Regions from separate parts of the Spirillospora sp. NPDC046719 genome, predicted to be linked through region 2. Evidence: riboswitches for the same ligand, from Rfam matches in the RefSeq annotation. Region 2 holds a riboswitch; the other holds the start of a gene.
The links. A riboswitch is a leader RNA that binds a small molecule or an ion and turns the genes downstream of it on or off. The one in region 2 is predicted to bind cyclic di-AMP.
Positions count from the first base shown of each region.

Region 1: linked by a shared signal. The riboswitch ahead of ABZ914_RS04760 (CHAP domain-containing protein) and the one ahead of ABZ914_RS17830 (C40 family peptidase) in region 2 are both predicted to bind cyclic di-AMP.

Region 1 is NZ_JBEYYT010000015.1:41,468-56,303, forward strand. Features, by position in the region: gene ABZ914_RS04690 (TIGR02680 family protein) at 1-774, shown strand, start outside; gene ABZ914_RS04695 (TIGR02679 family protein) at 761-2,005, shown strand; gene ABZ914_RS04700 (hypothetical protein) at 2,331-2,657, shown strand; gene ABZ914_RS04705 (hypothetical protein) at 3,032-3,541, shown strand; partial or broken gene ABZ914_RS04710 (hypothetical protein) at 3,507-3,674, shown strand; gene ABZ914_RS04715 (hypothetical protein) at 3,789-5,051, shown strand; gene ABZ914_RS04720 (ATP-binding protein) at 5,363-5,755, opposite strand; gene ABZ914_RS04725 (helix-turn-helix domain-containing protein) at 5,910-6,692, shown strand; gene ABZ914_RS04730 (DUF397 domain-containing protein) at 6,683-6,856, shown strand; partial or broken gene ABZ914_RS04735 (helix-turn-helix domain-containing protein) at 7,009-7,720, shown strand; gene ABZ914_RS04740 (DinB family protein) at 7,752-8,261, opposite strand; tRNA gene ABZ914_RS04745 (tRNA-Pro) at 8,800-8,873, opposite strand; gene ABZ914_RS04750 (serine hydrolase) at 8,921-9,667, shown strand; gene ABZ914_RS04755 (PP2C family protein-serine/threonine phosphatase) at 9,804-11,696, shown strand; cyclic di-AMP (ydaO/yuaA leader) riboswitch at 12,177-12,332, shown strand; gene ABZ914_RS04760 (CHAP domain-containing protein) at 12,345-13,142, shown strand; partial or broken gene ABZ914_RS04765 (glycosyltransferase family 2 protein) at 13,338-14,836, shown strand, end outside.
Region 2 is NZ_JBEYYT010000091.1:5,298-20,133, forward strand. Features, by position in the region: gene add (adenosine deaminase) at 1-189, shown strand, start outside; gene ABZ914_RS17780 (Lrp/AsnC family transcriptional regulator) at 233-685, opposite strand; gene ABZ914_RS17785 (LysE family translocator) at 796-1,413, shown strand; gene ABZ914_RS17790 (pyridoxamine 5'-phosphate oxidase family protein) at 1,466-2,398, shown strand; gene ABZ914_RS17795 (hypothetical protein) at 2,466-3,122, opposite strand; gene ABZ914_RS17800 (VOC family protein) at 3,160-3,561, opposite strand; gene ABZ914_RS17805 (ATP-dependent Clp protease ATP-binding subunit) at 3,730-6,264, opposite strand; gene ABZ914_RS17810 (histone-like nucleoid-structuring protein Lsr2) at 6,617-6,940, opposite strand; gene ABZ914_RS17815 (RDD family protein) at 7,902-8,606, opposite strand; gene ABZ914_RS17820 (RDD family protein) at 8,614-9,501, opposite strand; gene ABZ914_RS17825 (amino-acid N-acetyltransferase) at 9,508-10,038, opposite strand; cyclic di-AMP (ydaO/yuaA leader) riboswitch at 10,366-10,557, shown strand; gene ABZ914_RS17830 (C40 family peptidase) at 10,561-11,538, shown strand; gene ABZ914_RS17835 (LuxR C-terminal-related transcriptional regulator) at 11,839-12,108, opposite strand; gene ABZ914_RS17840 (substrate-binding domain-containing protein) at 12,545-13,567, shown strand; gene ABZ914_RS17845 (cytochrome P450) at 13,668-14,836, shown strand, end outside.

The DNA of each region.
Region 1 (14,836 bases), on a different contig from region 2:
CGCACCCTCGCAGGCGACACCCGCCGCCATCTCGCCGACCGGATCCGGCAGGCCGGTGACCTCGTGGACGGCATGAACCGCCGCCTCGCGCGCGTCCGGACCGCGTCCCAGGTCGCCGTGCGACTCGTCTGGGAGGTCGACCCACAGCAGTCGGCCGGTATACGCACGGCCCGTCAACTCCTTCTCCGCGACCCGGCCGGGCTGGGAAACGAGGACAAGGAGGCCCTGTACCGCTTCTTCCGAGACCGGGTTGAAGAGGCGAGAGCAGCGAACACCGCCGCGAGCTGGGAAGAGCAGCTGATGGAGGTGCTCGACTACACCGCCTGGCACCGTTTCACCGTGCGTCTCGAACGCGCCGACGGGAAAGGCTGGCAGGATCTGACCCGCAAACTCCACGGAGCGCTCTCCGGCGGAGAGAAGGCGATCGCGCTTCACCTGCCGCTCTTCGCCGCCGTGGCCGCCCACTACCAGACCGACCCCCACTGTCCGCGGTTCATCCTCCTCGACGAGGTGTTCGTCGGCGTGGACACCACCAACCGCGGTCAAGTCTTCGACCTCCTGGTCAGCCTGGGCCTCGACCTGGTCCTGACCTCGGACCACGAGTGGTGCGACTACCAGGAGCTCGACGGCATCGCGATCCACCAGCTCATCACCGGCGCCGACGGCGATGGTGACAATGCGGTCACCACCGCCCGTTTCATCTGGGACGGGCACCGCACCCTGCCCGCCGACGACGGACTGTTCCCGATCGAGGACCTCGATGGCGATTCCTGATCGGCTGCACTCCTCCGACCTCCTCCCACTGTGGAAGGAACTGCACCGACGGTTCTCCTCAGGCGCCGCGGTGAGCAGAGTCACGGTGAGCGGTCTTGGCGAGCATCACCGTGCCGCGCTTGCGGACCTGCTCGGCATGGACAGGTACCCGCCGTCCACCTTGACCATCGCGGTCGTCCGGCTGGACGCCGTGCTGGGCGAGATCGCCGACTGCGACACCCGGACCGCCACCGAGGCGGTCATTGGACCGATCGGAGACCGGGCGGCCGAGCGCCGTGACCGGGAACGGGAACGCGCCGCACTCTGGAGTTGGCTGGCCGGGCATCCGGTCGTCGCCGCCGAGCCGGCGCTCCTCGACTGGGTCGCCGACGTCCGGCGCCGCGGCCTCGTCGCGGGCTCCCTCGAAGACACCCGTAGCATGCTGGAGCAGGTCCTCTCGGTGCTCGTCGCGCTGCCCGCCGACGGTCGCCCGCTCGCCGCCTTCGCGAACGACACACTCGGCGATCCGCACGCGCTGGACGTTGGCCGTCGCGTGTCCGGTGCCGTCTTGAAAGCGCTCGCCTGCCTGTACGGCATCGACCCTCCCAACGACGCGTCCGAACGCCGAGCGCTTTGGGAAAGGGCCGGGATCGCCTGTGACTCCTTGTCCACCACGGTGCTCGTCGCAGGATTGCGCCCGAGCGGCTCAGACCCTCTTGCGCGCTCACTGAACCTCTGGGCGGATGCCGCACAGGCCTGCGTTGTCACGCTCGCGCAACTCGTCGAGGCCTCCGACCTGGAAGGTGTCGGATCCCCCGTATGGGTGACCGAGAATCCCACGATCGTCGCTCTTGCCGTCCAACGCCTGGGGAAGCGATGCCCACCGATGGTCTGTTCGTCGGGCTGGCCCAACAGTGCTGCCGTCCGTCTCCTCCGAGGCCTTGCCGCCTCCGGCCGCGTGCTCCGGTACCACGGGGATTTCGACGGTGAGGGCCTGCGCATCGCCGCCTATGTCATGGCCAGGACGGGGGCGCTGCCCTGGCGGATGTCCGTAGCGGACTACCTGGGCGCCTTGGCCGACGCCTCGGGGCCTTTCTCTTCCGCGGGCCGTGTCTCGGACAGTCCCTGGGACACCGAACTCGCCCGGTCTCTCACCACTCACGACGTCGCGGTCGCGGAGGAGGCCTTGGCCGAGTCGCTCCTGGGCGATCTGGAGAGAGCAGCGGGCACCGTTGGGGTCATTGATCGCTGAGCCGCGCCCCACAGAGGCGGCAATACGGAGCAGCTTCCGTGTCTGCCGATGTGACGGTCCCGGCCCCTCCAACTCGCTTGCCGTGGCACCTGCTATCCAGTGATCTTCACGGTCATGCATGTCGCGATGACAACGGCGGGTCTTGGAGCCTGGCGGCGCCGAAGGCGACCGGCTTCTTGCAGGTGTACCGAGTCGTTATTGGTCACCTACTGCGGGTTGGGGAGGTCGCCTGTGCACCCCCAGGCGCTCGATGGGTTCAACGCGGAGAATTCTTGGTACTCCAACATCACCCCCCAGGACGGCCGGGCCGTTCCCCGACGCGACGTTGGCCGCGTTCGCAGACTCCTCGTGGTTTGTGCGACTGCCTTTCGACGACCAGGTCCAGACTTCGCCCGGCTCGATCGAGATGTGGTTCACGTTCCCCAGCGGCAACACCGCGGATCGCGAGCTGTTCGACGAGAAGAAAAGACTCGAGCGCGGCGTTGGTCGCCATACCGGTTACATCTACGTCGGCGTCGGCATGTCCGGCGGCTACTGGCCGCAGCACCCGCCCAACACCGCTCACCATCTCCCAATAGGTGATCGCGGGGTGGCGATGTCGCGGCGCGCCGGTCGTGAAGTTGGTGCCCGGCCTCCGGGGCGGGCAGTATGAAGCGCGAGCAACTTTAGACGCTGTCTACTACGAAGGTTGCTTGTGATTGCTCGCATGCGAAAGCTGGGCGAGGTGGTGCGCCGCTGTGGGCAGCGCTCGTCTCTGAACGCCCCGGTTTGGAGCGCCGATGGGGTGGCGGTCAGGCGGCGGGCGGCGTGAAGCCGTTGCGGGCTCGCCGGGCCTCGCCGTGGCGGAGCAAGTAATAGAGATCGTTCATTTGTGGTGGTTGGACCGGGCACGGTCCAGCCACGGGTAGGGGGGATCGGGCGCGATCCCCCGAGGGGGTGAGGCATACGCCTGAGGTAGGCAAGTCGGTGTCGGATTCGGGGGTGCGGAGGCGTCGGTCGCTTCGGTCGCCGCAGCGGAACCGGTCGGTGAGGATCGCCTTATCGGAGCAGGAGCATGCGGTGATGGCGGCCGCGGCGGCGAACGAGGGGTTGGCGTTGGGTGCGTTCGCTGCGCAGGCGAGTTTGGCGGCGGCGCAGGGACGAGTGGTGTCGGAGTACGCCGTGCTGCGGGAGGCGCTGGCGGCGGTGTTGCTGGCGGCCGGACAGGTGCAGCGGGTCGGGGTGAATCTCAACCAGGCTGTTGCGGCCTTGAACTCTGGCGAGTTGGTCGAGCAGCTTCGCTGGTATGCCCAGGCGGCGGCGCGCGCTATTGAGCGGCTCGATGGGCTGGCTCAGGAGTTGCAGCATCGACGAGTTGGAGCCTGGTGTGCGGGCGGACGGGAGCCGGGACTTTCGGCGTTTGGAGGCGTTGCTCACTCAGCCGTTGGCGCTGTTGGGGGATCAGAGCTATCGGCAGCCGGTGTGGCATCTGCCGTTGCGGGCGGCGCCCGAGGACCCGGTGATGTCCGATGGGGAGTGGGCTCGGATCGCTTGTGAGGTGATGGCCCGGGTCGGGCTTGCTCGGGAGGGGGACTTGAGGGCGGTTCGGTGGGTGGCGGTCCGGCATGCCGCCGACCATGTCCACATCGTGGCGACCTTGGCCCGCCAGGACGGCGGGCGGCCTGATGTGTGGAATGACGGTTACCGGGTCCGGGACGCTTGTCGGGCGGTTGAGCGGCGGTACGGGTTGCGGGGGACGGCGCCGGCGGACCGGACGGCGGCGCGGCGGCCGAGCCGGGGCGAGATGGAGAAGGCCGTCCGCCGTGGCCGGGAGGTCCCGTCCCGTACGTTTCTGCAGCGTGCAGTCCAGACGGCTGCGGCCGGGGCGTGCAATGAGGCGGAGTTCTTCCAGCGTCTGCAAGACGATGGTGTCCTGGTCCGTCGGCGTTTCAGTCAGCGGACGGCCGGTGAGGTCACGGGTTACGCGGTGGCGGTCCGCGGCGATGTGAACGGGGATGGCTGGCCGGTGTGGTTCGGCGGTGGCAGGCTCGCCGATGACCTCACGTTGCCCAAGCTTCGCCGGCGGTGGACGGGTGCGGACGACTTTGGTCCGGCGCGGTCCGGCGTCCGTCCGCTGGACGGACGGTACATGTCCGCGCGGACGAGGCGAGTCCTGCTGCGGACCGCCGTCCGCCGCGCGGCGGACGAGTCCGGGACGACCACCGAATTCTTCGACCGGCTGCGCGAGGACGGGCTCCTGGTCAAGGCTCGCTACAGCCAGACCAGCCCCGGGCAAGTGACCGGATACGCGGTCGCGTTTCCCGTCGATCGCGGTGGCGTGGAACCGACTTGGTGTCCCGGCAGCCGCCTTGCCGACGACCTTTCACTGTCCCGCCTTCTCCAGCGTTGGGCCTCGCCGGGGCCGTCGCATGCACAGGCGGGCGAGCATGACGAACTGACGCCGGAGGAGCGCCAGGCGTTCTACGACGATGCGGCACGGGCCGCTGCTTACGCCACCGCTCAGATCCGCCGGTACCTGGCCGTCAGCCCGCACGCGGTGCAGGATGCCTGCTGGGCGGCGTCCGACGCCCTTCGCGTCGCGGCCAAGGTCACCGGCAACCGTCATCTGCATCGCGCCGCCAACGCCTACGACCGTGCGGCCCGCGCACCCTATGGGCGCATCCCTACTCCGACTCCGGCCGGGGACGCTTTGCGCACTGCAGCGCGCCTGCTTGCGCGCACCGGCGTCATCAAGAACCGGACGGTGGTGTCTACGGTGCTGCTCATCGCCAACCTCGTCACCCTGCTCGACACCATCGCCGAACTCCGCCATCTCCAGCAGCGCCAAGCCCAGGCCGACGCCGCCCGAAGGGCCGCCGCGTATGCCAGAGAAGCGAGACCCGCGGCCGAGCGTCCTGTGCCGCAGCCGGCTGACCCCAGCGCACAAGCGCGCCTGGCCATGGCAGGTTTCCCGAGTCCGTGGGCTCCGCTACAGCAGGATCCTTCAAGGAGTTCGGCGCCGTCTGATCCCACTCGCCCTGTCCGGTCGCCCCGACGAGGCCGTTGATCAATAGATCCTTCGTGGTTGTCGTCCGTCCTCTCGGAAGCTGGCTGTTCCTCGAGGTTCTTGGAGCAGGAGGATTGCGCGTTCGAAGGCTTCAGGGTCGGCGACGTGGAGCATGCTCACCAGGCCGTCCAGGTCGGACGCGGAGATCAGGATCCGTCCGGTCGCTCTCCAGATGCCTTCTCGGTCCAGGGTGATCGACCAGTCCGGAAAGAGGTGCCGCAGTAGTAGTGACGTGACGTTCATCGTCTCCTCGCGCGGGGCCCCTTGTCCTTCCGGGGGACCGGGGCCGTTGTGTTGGGCACCTGTCGAGTTCAGAGCAGCTTGGCCCAGACGACCTTGCCGCCTCCGGTGAGGTGCCTGACTCCCCATCCGTGCACGAGTTCGGCCATGAGCTGTAGGCCACGGCCGGAGGTGGCGGCGTAGTTCTGGGGCCGGACTACGGGCTGTCCCGTACCGGTGTCCGATACCTCGATGACCGGTTGTCCGTCGTGCGGGTCGAGGAACAGCCGGACGACGATCGGGCCTTCGCCATGCTTGTAGGCGTTCGTGGTCAGCTCACAGATCACGAGGCGGCCCATGTAGTCGTCGGTGATGCCCCAGCTGGCGAACTGCTCGGCGAGGAACCGGCGCGCGAGGCGCGGTGCCTGATCGTTGGGTTCAAGGATGAGCGTCGGGACTTCAGGGGTTTGCGGTGCTGCGGACATCGGCACGACCTTCGCTGGCCACTGACTGCTTCTGGTAACTCACTGCACACTCTGAACTCCACCGCGTAGCGTTACCAGCGAAGTGCAGCAACACACACGTGGCGCTGCCGATCGCTGGTAGGTGGGTTCCCCTCGCTCACACGGAGGCGAAGCAGTGGCCGTACGCAAACCGACATCGAAGACCGTCGCCTTCGGCGCAGAGGTCACGCGCCTGCGAGAGGAAGCAGGCCTCAACCGGACGGAGCTCGCCGCACGGACTGCAGTCACGCGCAGCTACATCTCGCAGGTCGAGTCCGGGCGCACCAAGTGCCGCAGGGACTTCGCCGAACGGCTGGACAAGGCGCTGGACTCCGGTACTGCCCTGGTCGATGCCTGGGATGAACTCCTCCGCTGCAGCAGCTATCCGAAGTTCTTCGCCGACTTCCCCCGCGCCGAGGCGTCCGCCGATGCGTTGCGCGCGTTCGAGACCAGGCTGGTCTATGGACTTCTCCAGACCGAGGCGTACGCGAGCGTGCTCATGAACAGCGACGAGGCCGTCCGCGAACGGATGCAACGTCAGAAGGTGCTCATCAAGCCGAATGCTCCGACCGTGTTCGTGGTGCTGGACGAGTCCGTCCTTCTCCGAGAGGTCGGCTCTCCGGAGATCATGCGCGAACAGTTGGAGCACCTGATCGCTATGTCGGAGCGCGACAACATCACGATCCAGATCGCCCCGATCGGCTACTACCGCGACGCCCGAGCGCCGTTCGTGATCGCGACCCAGCCGGATCGCAGCGAGATCGTGTACCTGGAGAGCAACATCGGGGGCGAGACGAGCGCCGAGCCGAGAGACCTGGCGCTCGTCAGCGAGGCTTTCAGTAGGCTCCAGGCGGCGGCGCTTTCACCGATGGCGTCGGTCGAACTGATGCGGAAGGTTGTGAGGGAGCGATGGACGTGACCTGGCGCAAGTCATCGCGTAGCAGTGAGGCCGGAGACAACTGCGTCGAACTGGCCAGCCTCGGCGAGGCCGTGGGGATTCGTGACAGCAAGAACCCGGCCGGCGCCAAGCTCACCCTGCGCCGCGACGAGTTCGCGAGCCTTGTAGCGATCCTGAAGCGCTGACACCCCAGACACCGTCTCGAGGAAGCCCAGGCCCGGAGAGGGCCGGGGCTTCCTTGGCTAATGCTGTGACCGGAAACGATCACCGGGCTGGTGCTGGCTGACCTTGCGCCGGTTGGATGTGGCGACATGTCCGATCGGTGCGGGGAGGCGGGATGGCAGCGCCGGTCAGGGTTCGCAGGCTGACTGAGCAGGAGGGGCAGAATCTGCAGCGGATCGTGCGGCGGGGCAGCGCTGGCATGGCGCGGTTGCGCGGGGCGATGATGCTGCTGGCCTCGGCGGGCGGGAACACCGTGCCGGTGATCGCGAAACTGGTGCAGGCGGACGAGGACACCGTCCGCGATGTGATCCCTCGGTTCAACGAGATCGGGTTGGCCTGTCTGGACCCTCGGTGGGCGGGAGGCCGTCCCCGCCTACTGAGCGTTGACGATGAGGAGTTCGTCATCGAGACGGCCACCACCCGCCCCACCAAGCTCGGCCAGCCCTTCACCCGCTGGTCCATCCGCAAGCTCACCGATCATCTGCGGCGCAACGTCGCCCGTCCGATTCGGATTGGCCGTGAGGCCCTGCGCTGCCTGCTCCACCGTCGCGGCGTGACGTTCCAGGGGACCAAGACCTGGAAGGAATCCAGGGACCCGGCATTCGACGCCAAGCTGGACCGGATCGAGTATGCGGCAGTTCACCCTCGCCAACTCGCATCACTCCAACCACACGGTTCAGACACGGGAATTGCAGCGATACCTGCGCTGGCGCAACAAGAACGCCCGGCACCCCGATATCCTGGCCGCTCAGCGTCGTGAACGGGCCCGCGTTCGCAGCGAGAAGGGAATCCGCTGGGGCGGCCGGCCTCTCTCCGCCGAGGCCTGAAGGTCTCGACGCTCCTCACCGGGCCAGAGGACTATCCGGCGTAGGGGTTGCCGCCGAGCCAGGTAGTCCCGTCGATCAGTTCGCGTGCCGCGTCCAAGTGACCGCTGTGGCAGGCGATCTCGGTGAGCACATGGATGAGGACGCGGCGCACGTCGGGCAACCGCCAGGTCGGCCAGATGTCCACGGGCCACGCAGCGGGCTCCTGCTCCAGGTTGGCGGCGGCTAGCACGACGTCTGCGCGTGCGATGGCCGCCCGGTAGTCGGCGAAGACCTCCTTGGTGCTCATTCCTTCGGGGACGTACCAGTGCGCCTCCGCGCCTGCCGCAAGCTGGCTGGCCACATCCGGTTCGCCCGCGATCACCCCGGGGAACCAGAAGCGTTCGACATCCACAGTGAGGTGGCGCAGCAACGCCAGGCAGCTCCAGCCGCTGGGCAACACCGGCCGCCGCAGATCCTCCTCCGAGAGCCCTTCGAGGATCCCAAGGACGTGCGCGCGCTGGCTGTCCAGGGCGCCCTTGAGCGCGTCGAGTTCAGCGTTCACCGAAAGGCGCCCTGCGCCGGGATCTTGTTGAGCCGGGACGCCGCCCACTACGACCTCGCCTGTTGTACTTGTCATCCGCGCGCCTCCGTCAACCACAGAACATGATCTGACTCTGGCCTGGACGCTACACCGGGGTACGACAACACCTGGCCGATCGGCGCCACGTCGTCCGGCCCCGCCCACCCGGCAAACCTTCCCGGTCACGGCACTAGATACGCCGCTGAGGCTGGTGGCGGACGAACCGACCATCGCGGCGGGGCGTTGGCTCGTCGCTTGTGGCTGACGGTGCTGCGGCCCGGCCGCCTGCGTTGGTGGTCGATGGTGCTCTGGATCGGATGAGGATCACGGGGGAGCGGGTGGGGACCGGACGTGTGAACATCCGGTGGGGTGGAGCGGGCTGGGGCCGGTTCTTCTGGTTCTGTGTGAACCGGGTGAGTGCCATGAGGGGCCGCCGGGTTCACTAACGAACGGCTAACAAACGATCAAGAGGCCGGTCCCTCCGTGTGGAGGAAACGGCCTCTGAGCTGGTACTTCTCTGTCGGGACGGCGGGATTTGAACCCACGACCCCTTGACCCCCAGTCAAGTGCGCTGCCAAACTGCGCTACGTCCCGGTGCCCGTCTGAGCGGGCGTGATTACTCTAGCGCAGTCTGGAGGGTCGTGCGTACCGGGTTCTCGGCGGTGGAGGTGCCCGCGGGGGTGCGGGCCTCATGGGCCGTCTTCGATCTGGCGGCGGGGTGTGCGGTCGCGGAGCGGCGGCCGGCGGAGGTGTTCCGGTCGGCCTCGGTGGTCAAGGTGCTGATGGCGCTCGACTTCCTGCGGGGACGGGTGGTCGGGGCCCGGGACCGGGAGATGGTCGGGGCGATGCTGCGGACGAGTGATGACGCGGCGGCGGACGAGGTGTGGGAGCGGGGCGGGCGGGCCGAGATCGTCGAGCGGATGGTGCGGCGGGCCGGGTTGCGGGAGACGGTGCCGCCGCCCGCCGGCATGCCCGGGTGGTGGGGGTACACGGGGATGAGCGCCGGGGACGTGGTGCGGGTCTATCGGCATGCGGTGGCGGTGCCGGAGGGGCGGTTCGTGCTGGAGCAGTTGGGGCGGATGGCGAAAAGGGGTGCGGACGGGTTCGACCAGGTCTTCGGTATCGCGGAGGCGGGGCCGTCGGCGGTGAAGCAGGGGTGGTCGGGGTTCGAGGACGTGCCGGACCGGCGGCCCGCGCCGGCGGAGCTGGGGCTCGGGCGGCCCGCGCTGCACACGACCGGGGTGGTGGACGGCAAGATCGTCGTGGTGCTGACGCTGCATCCGGAGGGGACGTCCGCGGAGGCCGCGGCGGGGTGCGTGACGGCGCTCGCGAATGCTGTGATGCAGGTCACAGGCGTGGGTAGGGGATCGTCTCCGGACGGTCAGTGAAAGCGGTCGTATTAGGGCGAAACGAAAAAGCCGGGTAAAGATCCGGACTGGTAACGAAGATGGTGGCGAACGGACCTTCGCCGACGTATGTAGCTTTTTTCTCCCAGGGCATGAAAACGCCGAACGGGGGACTGGGGTGTCGGAAGCGGACGGCACGTGGGGGACGCCTGGAGTGCACGCGGCGGACCTCGAGGGCCTGCGGGGGGCGGCGCACGACCGTGCGGTGCTGGCCGAGGCGCGGGTGATGCTGGCCCGGCGGCTCGGGGTGCCGCCCGGCGAGGCGCTGCAGCACCTCATCTGGCTGGCGCGTGACCTGGAGATGGAGCTGCCGGAGGCGGCGGCCATGGTCGTCCAGGGCGGCGGCGCGGGAGCCGAGGGCGCGGTGGTGGCGGGACGCCGGCCGCCGCGCGCTGAGGACACCGACCGGCGGGGCGTGGTCTCCGAGGCCGAGGACCTCCTGCACCGCCTGGCGGCCGAGGACACCGGGGGCGACGCCGCGATCATCGAGGGGCTGCCCGAGGATCCGGTGGCGCGGGGGCTGCTCGACGGGGCGCTGGACTCGGCGGCCCACCTGGTGCCGGTGCGGGACGCGGACGGCGAGGTGCAGGACTTCCTGTACGCCGAGCTGAACAAGGCCGCGCGGGACCTGTTCGGGCGGGGCCCCGAGGATCTGGCGGGGGAGCGGCTGCTGCGGACGGATCCGGGAGCGGCGCTCAGCGGCCTGTTCGAGGACTACGTCGCGGTGCTGGAGGGCGGGCCGCCCCTGGACCGCGACTCGATCATGTACTCGACCGTCCAGGGCGGGCTGTCGCGGTCGTCGCGGATGAGCGCGCGGTGCGTCCGGACGACGACGGGCGTGTGCCTCACCTGGCGGTACCACACCGGGGAGGACCGCAGCGCGCGGCGGCTGGAGCGGGTGGAGCGGCTGGCGCTGATCGGGTTCGGCGAGTGGGACCTGGTCACCGGGCAGGCGGACTGGACGCCGCAGATGCTGGCGAACTACGGGCTGGGTCCGGACGAGGTGCCGCCGGCGCCGCACGACCTGCCGAAGGTGGTCGCCGACGACGACCTGCCGCTGGTCGAGGAGGCCGTCCAGACGATGTTCTCCCGCCGGGAGCCGGTGGAGGCCGAGCACCGGGTGATCGGCAAGGACGGTACGCCGCGGCATCTGTGGGTGTTCGCCGAGCCGGTGCTGGACGACTCCGGGCTGCCGGTGTCGATCAACATCGTCTCGCAGGACATCACGCGGCGCCGCGGGGTGGAGCGGGCGCTGGCGGAGACGCGCCGGCAGATGCTCAAGCAGCAGGCGCGGACGGCCCAGGAGCGCAAGGTGGCGGTGACGCTGCGCCGGGCGATCCTGCCGGACGAGGGCGAGGTCGAGCGGCTGCCGGGGCTGCGGGTGGCGATCCGGGCGCTGGCGGCGGAGAGCACGGCGCGGATCGGCGGGGACTGGTTCGCCACCCGCGCGATGCCGGACGGGCGGGCGCTGTTCGCGATCGGGGACGCGGCGGGGCACGGCCTCCCGGCGGCGGCGTCGATGGCGCGCAGCCGCAACGGGCTGCTCGGGCTGTCGTGCACCGGGGAGTCGGCGGGGCAGCTCGTGGGCTGGCTCAACGAGCTGGTCGGCAGCATGCACCCGCCGGCGACCGGCACGGCGATCGTGGGCCATTACCGGCCGGACCGGCGCGTCATGGAGTGGACGTGCGCGGGGCATCTGCCGCCGATCCTGGTGCGGGACGGGCACGCCGAGCCGCTGGAGGTCTATCGCGACCCGATGCTCGGCGCGCTGCCGGATTGGGAATACACGACGATCTCCACGGAACTGCGGCCGGGGGATCTGCTGTTCCTTTACACCGACGGCCTCGTGGAGCGCCGGGACACCGATCTCGATGAGCGGATCGATCGGCTCACCGGCATTCTGCGGGATTCCTCGTCGGGGCCGGAACTGGCGCTGGACGAGGTGCTCGCGCGGATGGAGCACGACCGGGCGGCCGACGACACCACGATATTCGCCCTGTACGTGGAGTGATCTTCGGCAGGTCAGGCCCACCGCGAACCGGGGTGACGTAGGCCACATCGGCGGGGGAGCGGCGCGGTCCGTGTGATCTGCGCCGCGGCTCGCGGGCGGGCCGTGAAGGGCGGAAGCGTCCCGCGCCTTTTGATCATTTTACCTTTCCCGGGCCGGGGGGCGGTGGCGGGAATCCCCTATGCCGTAAGGGTTCCGGGCCGTCCGGAGAAAGATCGGCAAGGTCCGGCCGGGGGCGGTCGTTGAAGCGGGGGCGCAACGGCGTTGAGCAGGCAAAAGATCCTTTTGCGGCCGGTTTGCTTTTCTTGTGAGTGTTGGTACCTTCTTGCACGAATCAAGCAGCGCGTTCCATGCGTTGCACGCCGGCCGCTTCCATGCGCGGCCGAGGGTCGCTGAGCGGAATCCGCACGCGACGCGCGCCGCATATGCGCGCCCCCTCGAGATCAGTCGCTGAGATACATCCGAATATCCGGCACCGCGTCCCGCGGTGCGAGGCCGAGTCCGTCCAGGTCCACCCGACCGGACGGAGCCGGGGACCCAAGGTTCCAGGGGTGAATCGGCGCGTCCGTCAGGCCGCGCCGTAGGGCTCTTCCATGCCCGAATCCGTCAGCTAACCCGGTAGGCGTCATGGGAGACAAGGAGATTCCCTGCATGACCGGTCGTTTCGATCGTTTTACCAAGAACTTCGCCCCCCGGCTGAGCGGGCGCCTCACCGGCGCCGCCTCCCGCGCCGCGCTCGCCCGCATGAGCCCCGAGGACCGGGCCGTGGGCGTCGCCGTGGCGGGTGTGATGGCCGGCGCGGTCGGACTGGCGATCTTCAACCCCCTGGCCGGGGGCACGGCGTCCGCCGAGACGCCCGCCCAGGCCGCCGCTCAGCACCGCGAGAGCGTGGTGTCCGAGCGCTCCGGGACCGAGCACGCGCCCCGCAAGGCGACCCGGTCCGCGTCCCGCACGGTCGCCGCGTCCACCGTGATCAAGCTGGCGAAGTCGCAGGTCGGCGAGAGCGAAAGCCGCAACGGCTCGACCAAGTACGCGGACTGGTACGCCTCCACCCCGCACGCCGCGGTGACCGCCCGGCGCGACGGCGGCAGCGTCGGCGACTACCGGGGCGCCGAGTGGTGCGACATGTTCGTGTCGTGGCTCAGCGCGCAGACGGGCGTGAAGAACATGGGCTGGGACGCCTACACCGTCCAGCACGCCTCCTGGTTCGAGAAGGCCCACCGCTGGGGCGACACCGCCAGGCCCGGCGCGGTCGTGTTCTTCGACTGGCAGAACGGGTCCCGCGGCGGGATCGACGACATCGACCACGTCGGCCTCGTCGTCAAGGACAACGGCAACGGAACGATCACCACGATCGAGGGCAACACCGACAACGCCGTCAAGGAAAAGATCCGCGACAAGTCCGAAGTCGTCGGCTACGGATACCCCGACTACGCCAAGTCCCGATGATCCGTCCCGCAGGCGAATGATCTGATTCGTGCGGAAGGAAGGCGCCCGGTCCTCGACCGGGCGCCTTTGGCGTTCCCAGGTGGTCTGCCGCGACCTGTCGGGTAATGCTAAGCATTGACAGCTTTTGATCTGAGTTGGCCCTTGACGCCTCCTTGCTGGAAAGGAACCCCTGACACGCCGGAGGAGCGGAGGGGGATGCCCATGCGGGTGCGCCCGGATGTGAGCGTGGTGGTGATCGCCTACAACGACGCCGCCCGGCTCCCGCGGGCGGTCGCCTCGTCGCTCGGGCAGTCGCTGGGCGGCGTCGAGACGGTGATCGTCGACGACGCGAGCACCGACGGCACCGGCGAGGCCGCGGACCGGCTCGCCGCGGCGCACCCCGGCCGGGTCGGGGCGGTGCACCTGCCCGTCAACTCCGGAGGCTGCGGCCGCCCGCGCAACGTCGGCGTCGAGCGGTCGGACGGCCGGTACGTGATGTTCCTCGACAGCGACGACCTGCTGGACCGGCACGCCTGCCTCAACCTGCTCTCCGCCGCGCAGGAGACCGGCGCCGACCTGGTCTCCGGGCTCTGCGACCGGGTCTTCCTGGACGTGCCGAAGGGCTCGAAGGACCGGGTCCGGCCCTGGTACCCGTGGCTCTACGAGCGCAGCGCCGTGTACGGGTCGCTGGAGGAGAACCCCGACCTGCTCTACGACACCCTGTCGACGAACAAGCTCTACCGCCGGGGCTTCCTGGAGGACGGCGCGCTGCGCTTCGTCGAACGGCTCCACTACGAGGACCTGCTGTTCAGCGCGGAGGCGTACACGGCCGCCGCGCGCATGGCCCTGATCCCGCACCGGGTCTACAACTGGCTGGTCCAGGACCGGCGGGCGAAGCCGTCGATCTCCAACCGCCGGGACGAGCTGGCCAACTTCGCCGACCGGCTGGAGATCCACCGGCGCATCGACATGCTGTTCGAGCTGCGCGGCGCGGACGGGCTGAAGCGCGCCAAGGACGCCAAGTTCGTCAACCACGACCTGCTGCTCTACCTGCGCGAGCTGCGGGACCGCGACCCGGTGTACCGGGCCAGGTTCCTGGACCTCGCGGCCGGCTACCTGGCCGGGCTGGACCCGGTGGTGTTCGAGACGGCCAACCCGCTCGCCGCGATCGCCGCGTTCCTGATCAGGGAGGGCGACCGGGCGGGGGCGCTGGCGGCGGCCGAGTACCTGCCCGGCCGGCGGTCCGACCTGCACGCCCGGCTGGTGGAGCGGGACGGCCGGGTCTTCTGGGGCGGGAGCCCGCCGCGCGGGGACCTCGGCCGCCGCGTCCTCGACGTCACCGACCTCGGCTTCCACCTGTACCCGCTCGGGGAACTGCGGCCCGCCGCCGTCGTGACCCGGCTGGAGACGCGCGGCGGCCGCGCCCGCCTGGACGGGCACGTGCTGAACCCGCTGGACCGGATCCCGCGCGGCGCGGCGCTGTCGGCCTCGCTGGAGTTCCGCGACCGGCGTGACGCGCGCGGGGCGCGGGTGCCCGCCGAGATCGTCCACGAGGGCGACCGGCTGGCCTGGCGCGCCGAGTTCGACCCGGCCGCCCGGATCCGGCCGATCGGGTTCGTCGACCCGGTCTGGGACGTCCGGCTCCGCGTGGAGGTCGACGGCGAGGTGATGGTCACCCGGCCGGGCGGGTCCGCGGGAACCGCCGCCGGGAAGGC
Region 2 (14,836 bases):
AACACCGACATCCCCGCCCTGATCGGCGCGCCGCTCGCCACCGAGTACGCCCGCGTCCGCGACGCGTTCGGCTACGACGACGCCGCGCTCGCCGACCTGGCCCGCGCCGGCGTGGACGCCTCCTTCGCCTCCGCGTCCACCAAGACCCGCCTCAACCGCGAGATCGAGACCTGGCTCGCGGCCACCTGACCGCCGCGCCGGCCGGGGCGTCAGGTGGGCGCCGGCCGGGGGGTCACGTGGGCAGCGGGCGGTCGTTGACGATGTGCTTCATCACGAGCGTCGAGTTCAGGCGCTGGACGCCGGGCAGCGCGGAGAGCACGTCGTCCTCCAGCTCCTGGTAGGCGGTCAGGTCGGCGGTGACGATGCGGAGCAGGTAGTCGGGGTCGCCGAACAGCCGCTGCGCCTGGACGACCTCCGGGACCCGCTCGACCGCCGCCTCGAAGCCGAGCAGGGTCTCCCGGTCCTCCTGCCGCATGGTGACGAACACCAGCGCCTGGAACGTCAGCCCCAGGGCGGCGGCGTCCACGACCGCCCGGTATCCGCGGATGGTCCCGTTGCGCTCCAGCTCCCGCAGCCGCCGGTGGCAGGGCGAGACGCTCAGCCCGACCCGCGCCGCCACATCGGTGATCGTCGCCCGGCCGTCCTCCTGGAGCACCGCAATGATCTTCCGGTCGATGGCGTCCATACAGAAGATCCTTCCACGCTGGCGGCGTGTTCTGGTGAAACTTGGCAGCACATTTCGGCAGATCAAACATATTCTCCCCTCATCAGCCGCCATACGAGGGGATTCCCGCCATGGCCACCGGCTCCGTCCTCGCCTTCTGGTCGGTCGCGTTCCTGCTCATCGCCGTCCCCGGAGCGGACTGGGCCTTCACGATCAGCGCGGGGCTGCGCGGGCGCTCCGTCCTCCCCGCGGTGAGCGGGCTGGTCACCGGGTACGCCGCCGTCACGGTCGTCGTCGCGGCCGGGGTCGGGGCGCTCGTCGCCGGCTCCCCGGACCTCCTCACCGGCCTCACGCTCGTCGGCGGGGCCTACCTCGTGTGGCACGGGGCCACGACGCTCATGCGCCCGGCCGCGCCCGACCCACAGGGCGCCGGGCCCGAGGGCACCGAATGGCGGACCTTCCTGCGCGGCATCGGCGTCAGCGGCCTCAACCCCAAGGGGCTGCTGATCTTCGTCGCGCTGCTGCCGCAGTTCACGGACCCGGACGGCCGCTGGCCGGTCGCCGGCCAGATCGGCGTCCTGGGCACGACCTACATGGCGACCTGCGCGCTGTTCTACCTGGCCCTCGGCACCGTCGCCCGCGGCGCGCTCCAGGGCCGTCCCGCCGCCGCCCGCTCGATCAGCCGGCTGTCCGGCGCCGCCATGGCGGGCCTCGGCGCCTGGCTGCTCGTCGACCGCCTCTTCTTCTAAACAAACAAGTATGTCTGTTAGAGTTGCGGTCGCCGAGCCGAGGAGGCGACCGATGAGCACCGCGCACTGGCCCGACGGCGTCGATGACATCATCGGCGGCGACCAGGCCGTCATGCTCGCCTCGGTCACGCCGGCCCGCGGCGTGGTGCTCACCCCGGTGACGAACTTCGGGGCACGGGACCGCGACGCCTGCACCGTGACCGTGAACAGCTCGGCCGGAGGCTGGAAGAAGCTGGAGCGGATCAGGCGGGATCCCCGCGTCGCCCTGGCCTTCCACACCCGGCTGCACGGCTACAGCGACCGCCCGGAGTACGTGCTGGTCCAGGGCACCGCGTCGCTCTCGCCCCCGCGCGACGACTATCCCGCGTCCCTGGGCGCGGACTGGGAGCGCTTCGACGGACCGCGCGCCACCGGCCCCTTCTGGGGCCCCTGGCTGCGCCCCTACTACACCCGCGTGGTCATCGACATCGCGGTCGAGCGGCTGATCGTGTGGCCGGACCTCTCCTGCAAGGGGAGCCCGGAGGTCTTCGGACCCCCGCTGCCCGGCCCGCCGCCGCCGCAGAAGGCACCGGGCCTCGGCACCGGTCCGCGCATCGACCACGTCAAGGCGGCGCACCGGCTCGCGAGCCTTCCCGACGCCCTGCTCGGGTGGACCGGCGCCGACGGCTTCCCCATGGTGATCCCCGTCGGCTTCAGCGGCCAGGACGCCGAGGGGATACTGCTCCACGTCCCGCTCGGCGTCCTCCCCGACGGCGGACGCCGCGCCGGCCTGACCGCCCACTCCTTCAGCAAGTACGTGCAGGGGCAGCACCAGCGCGTCCACACGGGCTGGCTGGACAGCGGCCCGCAGGTCCACTACGCCCCGCACACCGAACTCGCCTACCGGACGCCGCCGTCCAAGCTCCTCTACCGGCTCGGGATAGGGGTGGCCATGCGCGTCGCCCTGCGCCGCGCCCGCAGCGCGGGCCACGACATCGTGCAGTGACCCGGCAGCCGCCCCGGCAGCCGCCCTGGGAGCCCTGGCAGCCGCCCCGGCGCCCCTGAGCGGCGGTTCAGCGGACGACGGTGTGCACGTGCCCGGCGCGGATCTCGCGGAGGAACGGGTCGGCGTCGTCCGCCCACTCGGCGGGCGTGCGGACGACCGGGTGGACGGGGAGGCCGAGCCGGGCGGCCGCCTCCTGGGCCGCGTCGAAGGCCGTCTCGCGCCCGAGCTCGCCGACCAGCAGTACTTCGACCTCGCCGGGCTGTTCGCCCGGCACGCCCGCGTAGCGGGCCGCCCAGGGGCCGAACAGGTGCGCCTCGCGGACGGCCGGGAGCCGGCCGAACTCCTCCGCGACCACGGCGGCGGGGCCGAACGTCAGCATGACCAGGCGGGCGAGCGGCTCGTACAGCGGGCTCCCCTCGTCGCGGGACACCAGCCGCCCGGCGAGCGTGCGGCGCAGGGCGAGGACGCCGGCCCGCGACAGCCGCTCCACCTCCCGCATCACCGAGCCGAGGTCGGTGCGGAGCATCACCGCGAGATCGAGCATCGACGCCTCGCGCCGGGGCCCGAGCAGGAGCCGGCCGAGCAGTTCCCCCTGCAACCGGGATCTGAAGATCGGCAACTGCGGCGGGGCGGGCGCGCGCAGGTCGCGCTGGAACGCCGCGTCCAGCGAGCGGCCGCGAGGCCGCCCGAACTCCGCCGCCGAACCCACCACATTCGATCGCATGTTCGAATACTAGGAGCCGCCTCCGACAACCCAGGGCTCACAACTCCGTCGGGGACTCGGGCTCCCGGAGGAAGAGGCAGAACGGGTGGCCGACCGGATCCAGGAAGACGCGGACGTCGTCGTCCGGCTGGAAATCGGCGAGGACGGCGCCCGCTTCCTCCGCGTGCCGGGACGCCGCCTCCAGGTCGTCCACCTCGACGTCCAGATGGATCTGGATCTGCTGCGCGCCCTCGGCGGCCGGCCAGGTGGGCGCGACGTGGATCGGCTCCCGCTGGAACGACAGCCCCGTTCCCCCGCCCGGAGGGCGCATCTTCACCCAGTCCGGCTCGTTCTGCACCACCGTCCAGCCGAGGAGGCGGCGGTAGAACGCGGCCAGGGCGTGCGGATCGGGAGCGTCGAGGACGGGGGCGGACAGGGTCATGCGCGGCGGGCGGCTCACGTCGACTCCAGCGGCGTCGGAGGATCGGTCGGAGCGATCTTCCCCGGGGACGCCCCGGACATGCGGAAGGGCCGGACATGCGGAAGGGCCGGACATGCGGAAGGGCCGGACATGCGGAAGGGCCCGCACCGACCAGGTCGGTGCGGGCCCTGCCGAGGGCTGAGGTGATCAGTCCTTGTTGAAGTTGACCGCGCCCTCGATGGGCGGGGCGTCGGGGACCGTGGCGGACGGCTTCGGCACGCCCCGGAAGGTGAACTTGGCGTTCTCCGCCGTGTCCTTGTCCTCCGGGTTGAAGCCCTCGGTGCCGACGATCACGATCTGGCCCGGCTTGAGCTCGTTGTACAGGATCTTCTCGGACAGGCTGTCCTCGATCTCCCGCTGGATCGTGCGGCGCAGCGGCCGGGCGCCGAGGACCGGGTCGTAGCCCCGGATGGCCAGCAGGTCCTTGGCCTCCTGGCGCAGCTCGATGCCCATGTCGCGGTCCTTCAGCCGCTCGTCCACCCGGGCGATCATCAGATCGACGATCTGGATGATCTCCTTCGGGGTGAGCTGGTGGAAGACCACCGTGTCGTCGACGCGGTTGAGGAACTCGGGACGGAAGTGCTGCTTGAGCTCCTCCGACACCTTGGCCTTCATCCGGTCGTACGAGCCCTGCTCGTCGTTCTGCCGGGCGAACCCCATGGAGACGCCCTTGGAGATGTCCTTGGACCCCAGGTTCGTCGTCATGATGATGACGGTGTTCTTGAAGTCCACGACGCGGCCCTGCGCGTCGGTGAGGCGGCCGTCCTCCAGGATCTGCAGCAGCGAGTTGAAGATGTCCTGGTGGGCCTTCTCGATCTCGTCGAACAGGACGACCGAGAACGGCTTGCGGCGCACCTTCTCTGTCAGCTGGCCGCCCTCCTCGTACCCGACGTAGCCGGGCGGGGAGCCGAACAGCCGCGAGACCGTGTGCTTCTCCATGAACTCGGACATGTCGAGCTGGATCAGCGCGTCCTCGTCGCCGAACAGGAACTCCGCGAGGGTCTTGGACAGCTCGGTCTTACCGACGCCGGACGGGCCGGCGAAGATGAACGAGCCGCCGGGACGCTTCGGGTCCTTCAGGCCGGCGCGGGTGCGGCGGATCGACTGCGAGAGCGCCTTGATGGCGTCCTCCTGGCCGATGACGCGCTTGTGGAGCTCGTCCTCCATGCGCAGCAGCCGGGTGGACTCCTCCTCGGTCAGCTTGAAGACCGGGATGCCGGTGGCGGTGGCGAGGACCTCGGCGATCAGCTCGTCGGTGACCTCGGCGACGACGTCCATGTCGCCGGCCTTCCACTCCTTCTCCCGCTGCGCCTTCTGGCCGAGCAGCTGCTTCTCGGAGTCGCGCAGCGCGGCGGCCTTCTCGAAGTCCTGCGCGTCGATCGCGGACTCCTTCTCGCGCCGCACGTCGGCGATCTTCTCGTCGTACTCGCGCAGGTCCGGCGGCGCGGTCATCCGGCGGATGCGCATCCGCGAACCGGCCTCGTCGATGAGGTCGATCGCCTTGTCCGGCAGGAACCGGTCGCTGATGTAGCGGTCGGCGAGCTGCGCGGCCGCGACCAGCGCGCTGTCGGTGATCGACACGCGGTGGTGCGCCTCGTAGCGGTCCCGCAGGCCCTTGAGGATCTCGATCGTGTGCGACAGCGACGGCTCGGCGACCTGGATCGGCTGGAAGCGGCGCTCCAGCGCGGCGTCCTTCTCCAGGTGCTTGCGGTACTCGTCGAGCGTGGTGGCGCCGATGGTCTGCAGCTCGCCGCGGGCCAGCATCGGCTTGAGGATGCTGGCGGCGTCGATCGCGCCCTCGGCGGCGCCCGCGCCGACGAGCGTGTGCAGCTCGTCGATGAACAGGATGATGTCGCCGCGGGTGCGGATCTCCTTGAGCACCTTCTTCAGGCGCTCTTCGAAGTCGCCGCGGTACCGGGAGCCGGCGACCAGCGCGCCCAGGTCGAGGGTGTAGAGCTGCTTGTCCTTCAGCGTCTCCGGGACCTCGCCCTTGACGATCTTCTGCGCCAGGCCCTCGACGACGGCGGTCTTACCGACGCCGGGCTCGCCCACGAGGACCGGGTTGTTCTTGGTGCGGCGGGACAGCACCTGCATGACCCGCTCGATCTCCTTGTCCCGGCCGATGACCGGGTCCAGCTTGCCCTCGCGCGCGGCCTGCGTCAGGTTGCGGCCGAACTGGTCGAGCACAAGGGAGGTGGACGGCGCGGACTCCGAGGGGCCGCCGGAGGCGGCCGGCTCCTTGCCCTGGTAGCCGTGCAGCAACTGGATGACCTGCTGGCGCACCCGGTTGAGGTCGGCGCCGAGCTTGACCAGCACCTGGGCGGCGACGCCCTCACCCTCCCGGATCAGGCCGAGCAGGATGTGCTCCGTGCCGATGTAGTTGTGGCCGAGCTGCAGCGCCTCGCGCAGTGACAGCTCAAGGACCTTCTTGGCGCGCGGAGTGAACGGGATGTGGCCCGACGGCGCCTGCTGGCCCTGGCCGATGATCTCCTCGACCTGCTGGCGAACCGCCTCCAGGCTGATCCCCAGGCTCTCCAAGGCCTTGGCAGCGACGCCCTCACCCTCGTGGATCAGACCCAGGAGGATGTGCTCGGTGCCGATGTAGTTGTGGTTGAGCATCCTGGCCTCTTCTTGGGCCAAGACGACAACCCGCCGCGCGCGGTCGGTGAACCTCTCGAACATCTCGTCGCTCCTCACAGAGCGGTTGGGCAGAGTCCGGAACGTCCGGAACTGTCCTTCCGCATGCTAGCCCGCCCCGAGGAGGCCGCCCGGTGCACTCCCACCAGGAGACGTTCCCCAGCTATGCGCTGTTCAGTCTCATCCAACTACCGCATCGGTGCGTCATGTTCCCGCTACGCCCCAAGCGAACGGGGGCTTTCCGCAGGTCGTTCGGGGTCGCGTCCGAGGATCGCCGAATGGGGGCGAAGTCCCGGTGTACCTCGCCCGGGCGGACGGGAAACCGGGCGGGTGCTACGCCACAAGCGAACGGCCCGTCTCATGGAGGGAGACGGGCCGCCGGCGCGGGGATGGCGGGTCAGTTCGCCGCCTCGTACTGCTCGATCACGGTGGCCGGGATCCTGCCGCGCTCGTTGACCTTGATGCCATTGTTCTTGGCCCAGGCGCGGATCTCGGCACTGCGCTCGCGGCTGGACGCGCCGCGCGGGCGGCGCCGCTTGTTGACCGTGCCGGCCTTGCGCGACTTCTCCACGAACGGCAGCAGAGAATCCCGCAGCTTCTTAGCGTTGGCGCCGCTGAGGTCGATCTCGTAGGAGGCGCCGTCGATCGAGAACGCTACGGTCTCGTCCGCCTCGCCACCGTCGAGGTCGTCGACGAGAAGCACCTGAACCTTCTGTGCCATGGGGACAGACCTTTCGGCTGGAGCAAACTATGCATTCGGTTGACAAAGATATACCGGGAAGTCTGCGGATGACAATTCAAGTCGAGGATGAACATCCCTTGGCGGCCGGTAACGGCTTGACCACCGGTGCGCGGAGGGCGGCGCGGGCCGGGCGGATGGGGCGCCGTTCAATTACCGGGGACGGACAGGGCGGCGGATTTCGGGGTGACCGGCGTCACGGCGCACCGCGCTGACCTGGGCCGGCGAAGGCGCATTGGACCAGGTATCGGGGCGCCGAGGCATTCCGTCGAGGGGACCTCGACTGAAAAAGGTTCCACCGGGACCTTAACAGGGTGGGCACACCCGCACCGCTTGCCGACGATTAGCCCTGCCGTAACGGCACTAACCGGGGCACGCGCCCGGAATACCCGGCAGACCGGCCCGGAGCGCGGCCGACCGGGACCGCGGCGCCGCTACCGGCGGATGTCGAGGGATTACGGGTCGCGATGCCGGGACGAAAATCTGTTGCCTTCCGGCGCTCGGGAACTGGCGGCGGGATGGCGGAGCGTCACCCCGCCGATACCAGTCCATCCCGAAATCGGGGGATAAGCGGCAGATTCCGCCTCGGTGCCCCGGTCGACGCGAGACGGCGTCCCATCCCGACTAAGTGCGGCGGGCCAATGAACGCCGACTCCGTGCGCGCCGGGAAGCAACTCCAAACCGGAGGGACCTTCCGGCACGAGACACATCCTCCGGGAATCCCGCCCGTAACCTGAACGCGCCGGGAACGAGCTGGCATTGCCCGGCGAAGTCCGGTGTCCGAAACGGCGCGAGGATCTCCCCAAAGCCCTGCGGCCCGCAGGGCCGGGGCAAAGCCGCGCGGCGCCCTGTGCGCGCGCTCGACGTGATCAGCGCGCGCCGGGGCCGGACACGCCCGGGACGGCGCGCCGCCAACTCCGAGAGCGCCGCAAACGCCGGTGAATCAGGGCGTGCGGCGTTTTACGACCAGGGTGCCGGCGAGCCTGTCATGGACGGCCCTGCGGTGCGTCCCCTCGTATATGAACCCGGCGTTCGCCACCCAGAACAGGCTCGCCAGAAGGCCGAGAATGTGGACGGGCCGCAGCGCGATCGGCACGGAGTACACAGCGGCCCGCAACACGGCCCGCAGGACGCTCGGACGGCCGTATCCGCCCTCAGACGCACCGCCGAAGGTTTCAGGGGCCGCGGTCCGTTCCGCGCCCGTGAGGGCGCCCTCAGGGACGGACGGGTCCGGGACGACCTGGATCCCCGCGAAGCGCTTGCCGAGGGTCTGCCCCCACAGGGCGAGCTGCACGGCCTCGTACAGCAGCATGCAGCCCGCCACGGCGGGCGGTGCGACGACGTCCAGCTCGTGGCCGGACACGAACTCCTTCACGACGATGATGACGGGCAGGCCGACCACGAGGGTGTCGACGATGCGCGCCAGCAGGCGCTGCCCGGGTTCGGCGAGCGCCGGGTCCTCCCCCGCGACGCCCTCCACAGGGTCATCGGCAGGGCCATCGACAAGGTCATCGGCGAGGTCATCGGCGAGGTCATCGGCGAGGTCATCGGCGGGGTGGCCGTACAGCGCAGATTCGCCGCCCGGGAGGGCGCTCCCGGTCCCGGACGGCTCGTCCGACCCCTGCGCGGGCGTTCGGGGAGTCGCCATCGCGGACCTACTCCGCGTACTCGGCGTACTCGCCGTATCCCGCGCGCTCGTCGATGACGAGGGTGCCGGCGACGCGGTCGTGCAGGGCCTGGTGGAGGGGCTGGTCCCAGATGGCCCACAGGTACGCCATGAGCGCGCCCGCCCAGACCAGCAGCATCCCGTAGGCGAAGTACTGCCACACCATCACGGCGAGGACGAGGAAGAAGAAGACGCCGAGCTGGTATCCCACGTGGGTGATGGCGGCCCGCCACACGGCCTGCGTCGTCGTCAGCTGGTTCCCGGCCGGACGGGCCTGGACGACGCCGATGCCCAAGAAGCGCTTGCCGAACGTCCGGCCCCACATCGACAGCTGTACGGCCTCGTAGATGAACGGCAGGACCGACAGGACGGCGAACAGCGTGAAGATGATCGGCCAGTTCCAGATGCCGCCGTCGTCCTCCGTCTTGCTCCCGGGCTTGCCCAGCCCGAACGCGCCGACCGTGATGGGGAGGACGAGCGCGAAGCCGAAGGCCGCCACGAGCGTGTTGTCGATGAGGCGGGCCCCCGCGCGCCGCAGGATCGGCGCCAGCGGCATGTCACCGCCCGAGGAACCGCCGTACTGGTCGTAGGACGGCTCATAGGACTCGTACGAGGGCTGCCCCCACTGGTCCTGCTGGGGTTCCTGCCACTGCTGTTGCGATGGCTGCTGCTGTTGCCATTGCTGTTGCTGCTGCCATTGCTGCTGTTGGGGCTGTTGCGGCTGCTGTGACTGCCACTGCTGTGCGGGCGGCTGAGCCTGGCCTTGCCGCTCGGGCTGCTGCCATTGCGGGGGACCCTGGTAGGGGGGCGGCGGGCCGTACGAGCCCGGCCCCTGCGACGACCCGTAAGGCCGGCCGCGGTTGGGGGAATCGCTCATGTGGGGTCAGTCCTCCAGGCGAAGCAACATCCGTGTGTTGCCCAACGTATTGGGCTTGACCCTGTCGAGGTCCAAGAACTCTGCCACGCCTTCGTCGTAGGAGCGGAGGAGTTCCTCGTACACCTCGGGCGCCACCGGAGTACCCAGGATCTGCTGAAAGCCGTGCCGTGCGAAGAACTCCACTTCGAAGGTAAGACAGAAAACCCGCCGGACGCCGAGTTCCCGTGCCGTCTCCAGGAGCCTGGAGACGATGCGGTGCCCGAGCCCGCGGCCGCCGTACCCCTTGTCCACCGCGACCGAGCGGACCTCCGCCAGGTCCTCCCACATCACGTGCAGCGCCCCGCAGGCGACGATGGGCCCGGACTCCCCTGGCCCGGCGCCCTGGACGTCCTCGGCGACCCAGAACTCCTGGACGTCCTCATAGAGCTTCACCGTCGATTTCTTGAGCAGGCGACGGCCCGATCCCGCGTACAGATCGACCAGCCTGCGGATCCCCTGAACGTCGGCGGTGCGCGCACGCCTGATCACGACTTCCACAAACAGGCGAGATTACCGAACTCGCCGCCCGTCCCTGGCCACCGGCGGCCACCCGGCACCTGTCCGGGGCTGCTCCGGGACGTGGCCGAGGGGCGCTCCGGGTCTGGTCGAGGGGCGCTCCGGGTCTGGCCGGGGGTGGCCCGGGGCTTGACAGGTGCCGGTCGGCGGGCGCCGCGGCGGGCCGGAGCGGCGCGTCCGCAACCGCCGCTTACCCCCCGTACCGTCCGCCACGACCTGCGAATTCGCATGTTCTGGTTGGCATCCAATGGCGCTTCCGTTAGTGTCCCGCTCTGACGTCGGCCTTCCGCGAAGCGGAGGCCGGACCGCCGAGTCCACGGGCCGCAACCAGCGCCCCGAGGAGCCGGGGACCCACTTTCGGAGCGTTCGGGGGAGCACCCTGAGCCGATGCCGTCTGGGGTGAATCCGCAGCCGCGTGGAGGGATGCGCGCGCGCCCAGCGGACGGGCTGCTCCGGCCCGAACCCGTCAGCTAACTCGGTAGGCGGACGAGGAGAGGAGATTTGGTGCGGACGGCTCGTTTCCGTGTCCGGGCGCTCACGATCGCCGGCGCGCTCGTCGCCCTTTCCATCACGCCCCACGTGGTGGTCCCGCATTCGCTCTCGATGGCGCACGCCGACCCTGACCCGTCGGCCAAGGAGCTCAAGGACCAGGCGTTCAAGCTGGCGGACCAGCTGGAGAAGCTCACCGAGCAGTACAACGGCCTGAAGGTGAAGCTGGAGCAGTCGCAGCAGGCGGCCAAGGTCGCCGCCGGCAACGCCGAGCGCCAGCAGAAGTCCCTGGAGGGCCTGCGCGAGAAGGTCGGCAGCCTCGCCGCCACGAGCTACATGCAGGGCGGCACCGACCCCACGGTCTCGTTCATCTCCGCCCAGGACCCGCAGGTCGTCCTCGACCGCGCCGCCACCCTCAACTACTTCGCCACCCAGGACAGCACGCAGGTCCTCGGCCTCATGCAGGCGATGCAGTCCGCCCAGCGCGCGCGCAAGTCCGCCGAGGAGCGCGCCCAGCAGGTCACGCAGCTGAAGGCGCAGCTCACCGCGCAGAAGAAGAAGGTCACCTCCGCCTACGAGAAGGTCCGCGGCAAGGCCGTCAAGAAGGACCCGTCCCTGCTGGCGAAGCTGCCCGTCATCGGCGAGGGCAAGGCCGCAGAGGCGCTGCGGTACGCGATGAGTAAGCTCGGCAGCCCCTACGTCTGGGGCGCCGCGGGGCCGACCACGTTCGACTGCTCGGGGCTGACGATGTGGGCCTACAAGCAGGTCGGCATCAACCTGCCGCACTACACCGGCAGCCAGTGGAACGCCGGGACCCACGTCTCGGAGAGCCAGATGCAGCCGGGCGACCTGATCTTCTTCTACTCCGACCTGCACCACATGGGGATGTACGTGGGCGGCGGCAAGATGATCCACGCGCCGCACACCGGCGACGTCGTCCGCATCGCGTCCCTGGCCGGTCGGCCGATCGCCGGCGTGGTCCGCGTCGCCTGAGTGCCCGGCAGACGCCCGCACAACAGACGCCCTAGAGACGCGTCGGCAGCAGAGCCGATGGCCGCAGAACACACGGCAGCGGCGGGCGCCGGCTGGAGAGCCGGCACCAGACAGCCCGGTGCAGGGTGATGTGAACTGCGTCCGCGGCGGCGCTGCGCTCTTGCAGGGACCTACCTGCCGGGCGTAGGGCGCCGCCGCTGCGGGGTCGGACGAGTTCGTATCGCTGTGGACTTGCTTCCGGTCGGGCTGGTTTCCGGGTGATGACGCCCGCCGTCCCCTGACGGGCGTCGTCGGGTCGCGCTAGATGAGCTGCCTTCTGGCCGCCCACACCACGGCCTCGATAGGGGTGTTGACCTCCAGCCGGTCGCAGATGTTCCGCAACCTGCGGCGCAAGGTCCGTGCGCTCAGTTCCAGCTTGCGCGCCGCCACATCAGCGGTGACACCGCTGGCGATCTGGGCGAGCAACCTGATCTCCTCGTCGCTCAGCCCGAAATCGAGTGTGGCTGTTTCCACTCCGTCCTCCCTCGTCCGTGGTTGATGACCGCGGGGATGCAGCCGTCCGCTGCACAGGCACGGGTTGGGCCCTCGAACTGCATGCGTTGGGTTGCCGGGTCCGGAGCCTTCCGGACTCAGATCATCGGGTCGGGTTCCTTTTCCGTCTCGCGAGCTTGGCCGGAGGTGGCCGATGGGCCGATTGCGGGGTCGTGCGGGGGAACTCCGGGTGACGATTCACTCGTTGGCCACGTGTCAGGGTCGGGTCTGGGTCGTCGGTTCCGAACCCGCTCCCTCCTCGTTGGACTCACCGGATCTCGCCGCGGACGAAGATCGTGAATCGTTTCAAGCTACGCTTCGGCTCGGAACGCTAGGCGGCCGGATCCGGCCCGTCAAGCGCTGATTACGTGCTGTCTGTGCCCGAATGGTCGCAATACGTGACCGGGTTTTCGGGGATTGACAGGGGAAAGCCCAGCTACCTGGGAAAACACCACCGGGGCGGACGAGGAGCGACGTGCCACAGACCAGTATTCGCGAGGTCGCGCGGCGTGCCGGGGTCTCGGTTGGGACCGTTTCGAATGTCCTAAACCGGCCAGATCTCGTGGCCGAAGCAACCCGTAACCGGGTGCGCGAGGCGATCGAGGAGCTCGGATTCGTCCGCAACGAGTCCGCGCGGCGGCTCCGGACGGGCCCCGACCGCACCGCCGGCGAGTTCGGCGACGAGCCGCGCCGCGCGTTCGGCGTCGTCGTCGAGGACCTCACCAACCCGTACGCGGCCGACGTCGTGCGCGGCGCCGAGGAGGCGCTGAACGCGTCGGGCCACGACGCCCTCTGGCTGTCGAGCGACCACTCCGCCGCGAAGGAGGCGCGCTCGCTGGAACTGCTGGAGGAGCAGCACGCCGCGGGCGCCCTGATCGTCCCGGTCGGGCTGGGCAAGTCGCGCATCCGGCGGCTGCGCGCCGCCGGGCTGAGCGTCGTGCTGATGGACCGGGACGTCACCGACGCGTGCGCGGTCCACGTCGACCACGTCGCCGGCGGGGAGCTGGCCGCCGCGCACCTGCTCGGCATCGGCCGCGAGCGGATCGTGTTCGTCACGGGCGCTCCGGAACCGCAGCCGTGCGTCGAGCGGCGCGACGGCGCGGCCCGGACGCTCGTCGAGGCGGGCCGCGGGAAGCCGCCCGTGCTCGTCCAGGGCGCGCTGAGCCCCACCGAGGGCCGGCTCGCGGCGCGGCTGCTCCTGGAGATGACGCCGCGGCCGGACGGCGTGTTCTGCGCCAACGACCTGCTGGCCATCGGCCTGATCAACGAGCTGACCCGGCTCGGGGCGCGCGTCCCGGACGACATCGCGGTGGTCGGCTACGACGACATCGAGCTGGCCGCCAGCGCCGCCGTGCCGCTGACCACGGTGAAGCAGCCGCGGCGGGCGCTCGGCTGGGAGGCCGCGGAGCTGGCCATGGCCGAGAACCGGGAGGGCCGGTCGCATCAGCACCGGCAGGTCGTCCTCCGCCCCGAACTGGTGGTGCGCGAGTCCGCCTGACTCCCGCCGCCGATCACCGCCGCCGATCACCGCCGCCGATCATCGCCGCCCGCTCCCCGCCGCTATTGACATGCTGTCTGAGATCCGCGTGACTTGGCCTATGGAGGACACCAGGGAACAGGCCGCGCAGGACGTGGAGGCGGCGGCGATCCTCGGGTTCGACCCGTCGGACCCGGCCTTCCGCGCCGACCCCTACGCGCACTACCGGGGGCTCGCGGCGGGCGGGAGGCTGCAGCGGACCGCGGTCGGCCTGTGGGTCGGCACGTCCTACGAGCTGTGCGAGGCGGCGTTGCGGGACCCGCGGTTCGGGCACCGGCCCGAGAACGGCGGCCTGTGGCGGGACGCGCCGCAGCGGAACAGGTCGTTCCTCACGATGGACCCGCCCGACCACACGCGGCTGCGCAGGCTCGTCAGCAAGGCGTTCACGGCGCGGCTGGTCGAGCGGCTGCGGCCGCGCGTCGAGGCGCTGGTGGACGAGCTGCTGGACGCGGCGTCCGGCGAGGTCGACCTGATCGCCGCGCTGGCGTACCCGCTGCCCGTCATCGTGATCAGCGAGATGCTGGGCGTGCCGCCGCGCGACCGCGACCTGTTCAAGGGCTGGTCGGACGCGCTCGCGCGCGGCCTCGACCCCGACTTCCTGCTGCCCGAGGCGGAGATCGCGCTGCGCGACGAGGCGCGGGCGGAGTTCGCCGCGTACTTCCGCGAGCTGGCCGCCGAGCGCCGCGCGGCCCCGCGCGACGACCTGCTGAGCGCGCTCGTGGGCGTCTCGGACGGCGGCGACGTCCTGTCGGAGGAGGAGCTGCTCGCGACCTGCGTGCTGCTGCTCGTCGCGGGCCACGAGACGACGGTGAACCTGATCGGGAACGGGGCGCTGGCGCTGCTACGGCATCCGGAGCAGCTCGCCCTGTTCCGGGAGCGTCCGGAGAACGTCGCGGCGGCCGTGGAGGAGCTGCTCCGCTACGACCCGCCCGTGCAGCTGACGCTGCGGGCCGCCCTGGAGGACGTCGAGCTGGGCGGCACTCTGATCGAGCGGGGGCGGCTCGTCCTGCTCCTGACGGGCGCCGCGAACCGGGACCCGTCGGTGTTCGCCGACCCGGACCGCCTCGACCTGCTGCGCTACGCCGAGGGGCGGGACGCGCCGCGCCACCTGTCGTTCGGGCACGGGATCCACTTCTGCCTCGGCGCGCCGTTGGCCCGCCTGGAGGGGCGGATCGCGCTGCGGAAGCTGTTCGAACGCGACGTGGCCCTCGCAGCCGGCCACGGCGACCT